Regions from separate parts of the Streptococcus lishijunsis genome, predicted to be linked through region 2. Evidence: predicted binding sites of a transcription regulator. Region 2 holds the regulator's gene; the other holds the start of a gene.
The links. Region 2 encodes Rex, which represses fermentation and respiration genes when NADH is low (regulators of the CRP and FNR family bind a similar motif). Its sites were predicted from a motif close to TTGTGAANTANTTCACAA; they were not measured.

Region 1 (3,764 bases), on a different contig from region 2:
GGGTCGTAATGATAAGACGTCTCTAAGTTTTCCATCACTAGCTTAATCGCCTCAAGTGACCATGGACGAGTAAAGTCTGATGCAGCAACAGACACATAAGACTCTAAAGCATGAGACAGCGTATCAAGCCCTGACAAGGCACAAGTGCGTTTTGGTACTGTCATAACAAACTCAGGGTCAACAATAGCTACTTGCGGTGTCAATTCATAGTCTGTGAGAGGGTATTTGACATGCGTATGGTCATCTGTAATGACGGCATAAGGCGTCACTTCTGAGCCTGTACCAGAGGTCGTTGGAATACAGAAAAGTCGTGTCTCAACCTGATGCTTAAAGGTCACAATCCGTTTTCTGATGTCGATAAATTTTTGTTGCAGACGTGTAAAGAGCTCACTCACTGCCTCATAGCTATTGAGATAACCTTCTTCTTGGTCAAGAGAGTACTCATAGATATAGCGTGCTACCTTAGCCGCATCCATAGCCGAACCACCACCAACGGCAATAATCGTATCTGGCTTAAAGCTTGCCATTTGTTTAGCAATCTCAATGGTTTGACCTAATGTCGGATCTGGCTCAACGGTGCTATAAATAGCGGTTGTCACCTTATCCTCACGCAAAGCAAGCTGAGCAAGAACTGTATCTACAAAGCCAAATTGGACCATACCTGGATCGGCTACAATCAACGCACGGCTCATAGGCTCACACTCATCTTGTAAATAAGAAATGGCATTTTTTTCGTAGTAAATTTTTTCTGGAAGACGTACCCATTGAGGACGATTACGACGTTTTGCAACCGTTTTGATATTCAATAGGTCACCAGTAGATAAATTATGTGACAATGAATTTTTCCCCCATGATCCTGTACCTAGTGTCAGACTGGCTTTAAGTGCATCTGTATAAATATCACCAATACCACCGATAGAGTCAGGCTGGTTGACAAGGATACGAGATGCTTTAATGTGATCGCCAAATTCTGCTACAAAAGGATCTGCTTGAGAACCGATTTGGATAGCGGCATTGTGTCCAGCACCTTGATAATCTAAAAGAGCAGAGACAATAGCAATACCGTCTTTGCGGTCTTTAGCCTTATAGACAGATAAGAGCGGTGAGAGTTTTTCGGCGGAGAGTTTTTCTCCGATATTCTTAGCGTCAAGCTCAAATAAAAGGACATCTTTACCTTCTGGCAAGCTCACACCTGCCTCTTGACAAATCCAAGCTGCACTTCGACCAGCAACAGGGCCATTGACACCATTGTGATCATTAAAGACAAAATCCTCAATCTTCTTGTAATCTTTTTTAGGAACGAGATAAGCTCCTTTTTCTTGCATTTTAAGAAGCCACTCTTTGTAAATAGGCGCCTCAACAACGGCTGAATTTTCCGTAGCACAAATCATCCCATTGTCAAATCGCTTAGACATCAAGAGATCTTCTACCGCACGATCAAGGTGGGCTGTATGATCCACATAAACAGCACCATTACCAGCACCTACCCCCATAGAAGGATTACCTGATTTCAAGGCTGCATTAACCATACCTGGTCCACCTGTCGCAAGAATAGAGGCGATTTTTTTATTTTGGATAAGGGCCGATGTATTGGCAATAGAAGGGGTCTCAATCCACTGAATAATATGCTTAGGAGCCCCCGCTGCGAGCGCTGCATCGTAGAGGATTTGAGCAGCATGAGCCGAACAATGATGCGCTTGTGGGTGAAAGGCAAAAACGATAGCATTGCGTGCCTTAAGTGCCACCAAAATCTTAAACATCGTCGTTGAGGTAGGATTAGTTGTAGGTACAATCCCAGCTAGAACACCTAAAGGCGCTGCAATTTGAATTTGCCCTGTAATCTTATCCTCACCGATAATACCGACTGTCTTTTCATCTTTAATCGAATGGTAGATATTTTCAGTTGCAAAACGGTTCTTCGTGTCCTTATCTTCAACAACACCACGCTTTGTTTCATCAACCGCTTCTTGTGCTAACATCAAGGAAGCTTCTGAACCTGCTAAAGCCATAGCGGCTACGATTTTGTCAACTTGCTCTTGCGAATACGTCGCAAATAAAGCTTCCGCTTCTAAAGCTTTGTCAACCAAGCTATCTGTATAGATATTGGCTTGTTCTTCAACGGTTAATTCCTTCGTTTCTGCTTTTTTGACCATGTATAGTCCTCCTAGTCATCTGTCAGTGGTAGAGAAGAAACTTATCTTGTGATTTTCTTCACTTATGATTGTACAATAATTCACAAATAATTGCAACCGTTTACTGTTTTTTGTTTATAATAAAAATCTTAGAAAAAAGCCCTTTCTCTACAAAAGGGCTTTACATTATGGACAGCGTCTAACAATCTGTCCATAATTTTGTTCTCTTATCGCTTCATCTCCTAGCTGATAGACCTTATCTGCTTTTTGGGTGAGACTATCCCAAGGTGTCTTTCCGATACGGGTCACCAACTCAACCTTATCTCTTAGCGTTTTGAGATGGGACTGGCCTTTGGCTGAAAAGCCTAGGACATGAATAGCTTTTGGAAGTGGCCTTTCTGTTGCATTGACTAAGATATAAGTCAAGATACGTCTAATGCGAGCTTTGGTATAGCGTTTTGTCGCTGTCTTAGCCACCAATTCTTCAACCGTATGACTACTTTTTATCGCCAACTTAAGCCTATTAGACAACTCGCTATTGACTTGATAAATCTCTGTCAAGTCTTGATGCGTCATAATCTGATAACGTAGAAGCGGAAAGTACAGGGACCAATCAACTAAAATAGCCTCCTCTAAAAGCTCCGCATTAGGCATAAAGCGTCGCAGAAAAGCCTTATCAGCCGCATGATGCCTAAGGCTTGTCGCCGAAGCATAAGCTACGTCTTTCTCAGTCGAGTGAAAACCTGCCCCCTGCCTTTTGATAGGAGAGAGACTAATGCCATATCCTCTAGCTACCTTAGCATAAGCAAGTGCCAAAATATGATTAGGTGTCTCCCCTGAAAAAGGAATATTTGTAAAGTGTTGCCACATCATCTGTGTCTTTTGTGGATAGGATAGACTATCTGGCAAGCCCTTGATAAAAGCTGTCATCTCCGCTTTTTGAGACTGATACACATCACCCAAAGCATTATAATCTCTTAGCTCCTCGCTACCAAAACACAACTGCGTCACGCCTAGCTTGGCTAAAATATCAATGGCTCCTTTAGCAAAATAATCTGCCGCTTGAACGGACACTAAAAAAGGAAGCTCCACCACAATATCAGCACCACAAGTTAGAGCCATCTGCGTCCTCGTCCACTTATCAACAAAAGCTGGCTCTCCTCTTTGGACAAAGTTTCCCGACATGGCAATCACCTTTAGTCCACTAGCCTGCTCTAAAAGGTACTTATGGCCATTGTGAAAAGGGTTAAACTCTGCTACAATTCCTGTCACATGATTCATCATCTTATTTCTTAGCTACAAAAAACCAACGCCTAGAGTCCTCTTTAGGAGCTTCATCGGTAAAGTCTGCATAGACTTCGACATGCCTAAAGCCTGCCTGCTCTAGTAAAACATCATAGGTCAACAGCTCATACGTCCGCTCTTCATGTATCTCATCATGACGGCTAAAGCGTCCGTCTTCTTCCTTTAAGAAAAAAGTCAACTCATGTACAACCGAATGAGGCGCTTCATCTTGATAACTATCCCACACCATAGCAAAATCTTCGGCATTTTCATGGTAAGCATAGCCAGGAAAGACCTCGTCAGTCTGATACGTCGAATGCACATCAAAAATAAAGACACCATCTTCTT
Region 2 (3,764 bases):
ATCCGCGTGTGGTAGGCGGTTCTATTGGACTTCCTGGGATGTGGGTCTTAGTAGCTATCACGATTGGTGGTAGTCTAATGGGACTGTTTGGCATGTTGATTGCAGTACCTCTAGCAGCTAGTCTTTACCAAATGATTAAAGACCAAGTGGCTAAACGTCAATCGGTCGATTTAGATAATCCAGAACAAAAAATAATCACAGAAGTAATTGATTAAAAAATACCTCCACTTAAGTGTTCCTTTACGGATGAATAAGTGGAGGTGTTTTTATGTATTGCATTCAAAGTCAGGGCAAACAACTGTTACCAAGAGAGCGCTTAGAAGCACTAGGAGCTGATAAGCTAAGTAATCAAGAATTACTAGCGATTTTACTTCGTACAGGGACAAGAGAAACCCCTGTTTTAGAAATTTCGACACAGATTATTAGCCAGATAAATTCATTAGCGGACTTTAAACACTTATCTTTACAAGAATTGCAGAAAATAAAGGGAATAGGCAAGGTCAAGTCGGTAGAATTAAAAGCGATGTTGGAGCTAGCTAAGCGTATCCAAGATTCTGATTATCAGCAAAAAGAGCAGATATTAAGTAGTCAACAGTTGGCACGTAAGATGATGTTAGAGCTATCAGATAGTAAACAAGAACACCTGATAGCTATTTATCTCAACACGCAGAATCGTGTGATTGAGCAAAAAACGATTTTTATCGGAACAGTGAGGCGTTCGATAGCAGAGCCACGAGAGATTCTTTATTATGCGTGTAAAAACATGGCGACAAGTCTGATTGTCGTACACAATCACCCGTCAGGGTCTTCAACACCTAGCCAAAATGATGAAGATTTCACGAAAAAAATCAGGGCAGCTTGTGATACCATAGGTATTGTCTGCCTTGATCATATTATTGTAGGACGTCATGAATACTATAGTTTTCGTGAAGAGGGTCTTATTCTGGCTGATTAGAGCTCATTGACAAAGTAATCAAAGAGTGCCATGTCTTTAGGACTATCTTCAATGAGCAACTCAGGATGCCATTGAACCCCTAAAAAGGTAAGATGATCGTCTTTTGAGACAGCCGCTTCGATGACTCCTGTATCGGGGTCAAAAGCAATTGGTTGTAAGGCATCAGCAATTGTTTTGATGCTTTGACGATGAAAAGAGTTGATCTGAGCTTGAGCACCATAAATTTTTGAGAGGACACAATCATTTTTGATGATGACAGGATGCGTCCTGACATTCCCTTCTTCATTTTGCCAATGCCCTTTGATCGCTTGATTCAGACTGCCGCCTAGTGCGACATTCATCAACTGTAAGCCTCGGCAGACACCAAAGATAGGCTTTTTCTGACGAATAGCTTCTTTAATGACAGCCATCTCAAAAATATCACGGTCTCGGAAAAAGTCGGTGTCTGTAGTTTGGCGTTCTTCATGATAATAAGAGGGATCGACATTTTGCCCGCCGATGAGGAGGATTTTATCGACCATTGAGACGTAAGTTTTGGCATCCTCTTCATTGCTGATAGGAAGAAGAAGCGGCAAACCTCCTGCTTGCTGAATAGCCTTGACAAAGCCTGTTGGCGCATATGACCAAGGGATGTTGATGTCTTGTTTGATACGTTGATTGGCTGTGATACCAATAATTGGTTTTGTCATTCCCTCTCCTTCTGTGTTTATGATATTAAGATTGGTTTTGTGATTGGTTCATAAAGTAAAGTAGTGTCTGTAGTTCACTCGTTAAGTCCACATATTGAACAATGACATCCTTAGGCACGCTAAGGTGAATCGGTGAGAAACTCAAGATACCTTTGATACCTGCTTGAACCAAACAGTCAGCGACGTCTTGAGCTTGTGTACTTGGAACAGTCAAAATAGCTGTCTCAATACAGCTTTCTGCCATATGTTCTTTAAGGGTTGAAATACCGTAGATAGCAATACCATCCTCAGTAGTGGTACCGACTAATTCATTGTCATCGCGATCAAATGCCATAGCGATTTGCATTTTGTTACGGTCATGAAAACGGTAATGCAGTAGCGCACGGCCAATATTGCCACATCCTACGAGCATGACGTTAGTGGTTGAGTGGTCGTTTAAAATGTCAGCAAAAAAATCCATTAGTTTTTTGACATCATAACCAAAACCACGACGTCCCAGCTCACCAAAATAAGAAAAGTCACGTCTCACTGTCGCTGAGTCGATACCAATGGCATCAGCGATTTGCTTGGAGCTAGCTTTTTCAAAGTGGTTGGTATTAAAACGTTTAAAAATACGATAGTAAAGCGGCAAGCGTTTGGCAGTCGCTTTAGGAATGGATTTATCAATCGTCATGGTAAGGATACCTCCTAAATATCAATTATGATTAACTTGTCTTTTTCTATATCCTTATTGTATCAAAAACTTTGTGAAAAAAGCAACAAATTGATTTGTTATAAGTGAAAAAATCTTATGATAGCATAAGATTTTTCAAGATGGTGTTTAAAGTGATTTTTTAGTGAAGACTTGTCGCTCTACAAGACTATCCATTAGGAAGTAGAATTTGTCTTGTAAGATACGATGTTTACTATCTTTAAAAATATTAACCAATCGTAGTCCTGATTTATCGGTAATGACTAACTTGAAGGCGCTTAAATCTTTTTTGACCGTAATTTTCAACGGAAAACCCTCACCAGAATTAGGGACTTCTTCGAGTAAGCGAGTGAGCTCGAAATTACCGATTTTGTTTTGGATAAAGGTTGTATCACGTAGTGTGTAAGCCTTTATATTAGGGCTGATAGCGTAGCTATAAGGGCAATCAGCCAGATGAATTTCAGTTTCAAAAGCCATATTAGTTACCTATAATATTTCTAAGTGTTTTAGCGAGCAAGGACAGCTCTTTTTTGGTGTTAAGCTCAGAGAGGCTGATACGGATGGATTCATGTAATCTTGGAGAGTTGTCTCCAAAATAGCTTGCTAGGACATGGCTTGGTGTGACAGCACCAGCAGTACAAGCAGAGCCAGTAGAAACAGCAAAGCCAGCCAAATCTAGCTGAGTCAGGAGCAAGCCATTATGTTGGCCTCTAAAGCCAATATTGATAAGATGAGGAAGTGACTGGGCGCTACTATTGAGGTAGTAATGAACTCCTAAGCTATCAAGCTCTTGTAGGAAATGGTTTTTGAGTTTTGTGACGTTGAGGTAGTTTTCTTCAAGGTGAGCATAGGCTTCCTTGGTAGCTTCTGCCATACCAGCAATACCTACCATATTTTCAGTACTAGCTCGTCTTTTATCTTCTTGGTCGCCTCCATGGATGAATTTATCCATGGATACATCCCCTACATAGAGAAAACCAACACCTTTAGGCCCGTGATATTTATGAGCAGAAGCTGACAAAAGATCAATACCTAACTCTTTGGGTGAGATAGCAATTTTGCCAAAGGCTTGAACAGCATCTACATGAAATGCTGCTTGATGCGTAGAGAGCAACTCTCCAACAACTTTGATAGGAAGAAGATCACCTGTTTCGTTATTAGCGTACATCATGCTGACCAAAATGGTATCCTCACGCAGAGCTTCTTGGACTTGCTCAGGGGTGATATGGCCATCTGTAGCTGGGAGATAAGTCACTTCAAAACCAAAGCGCTTTTCAAGATAGTGCATGGTTTCTAGAACAGCATGGTGTTCGATAGCAGTGGTTATCAGATGTTTTCCTTTGTCTTGATGTGCTAGAGCATAGCCTTTGATGGCGAAGTTGTCGCTTTCAGATCCTCCAGAAGTAAAAATAATATGACGACTAGAGAC

Region 1: a site for Rex is predicted at 2,222-2,239, ahead of adhE (bifunctional acetaldehyde-CoA/alcohol dehydrogenase). Genes of this name have one in related genera too.

Annotation. Positions count from the first base shown of each region.
Region 1 covers NZ_JBLBUC010000002.1:19,329-23,092, reverse strand. The annotation lists gene adhE (bifunctional acetaldehyde-CoA/alcohol dehydrogenase) at 1-2,153, opposite strand, end outside; gene ACLN19_RS01320 (nucleotidyltransferase) at 2,319-3,416, opposite strand; gene ACLN19_RS01315 (class I SAM-dependent DNA methyltransferase) at 3,418-3,764, opposite strand, start outside.
Region 2 covers NZ_JBLBUC010000005.1:12,584-16,347, reverse strand. The annotation lists gene ACLN19_RS03510 (AI-2E family transporter) at 1-215, shown strand, start outside; gene radC (RadC family protein) at 269-955, shown strand; gene ACLN19_RS03500 (gamma-glutamyl-gamma-aminobutyrate hydrolase family protein) at 952-1,644, opposite strand; gene ACLN19_RS03495 (redox-sensing transcriptional repressor Rex) at 1,670-2,317, opposite strand; gene ACLN19_RS03490 (DUF1831 domain-containing protein) at 2,465-2,812, opposite strand; gene ACLN19_RS03485 (cysteine desulfurase family protein) at 2,814-3,764, opposite strand, start outside.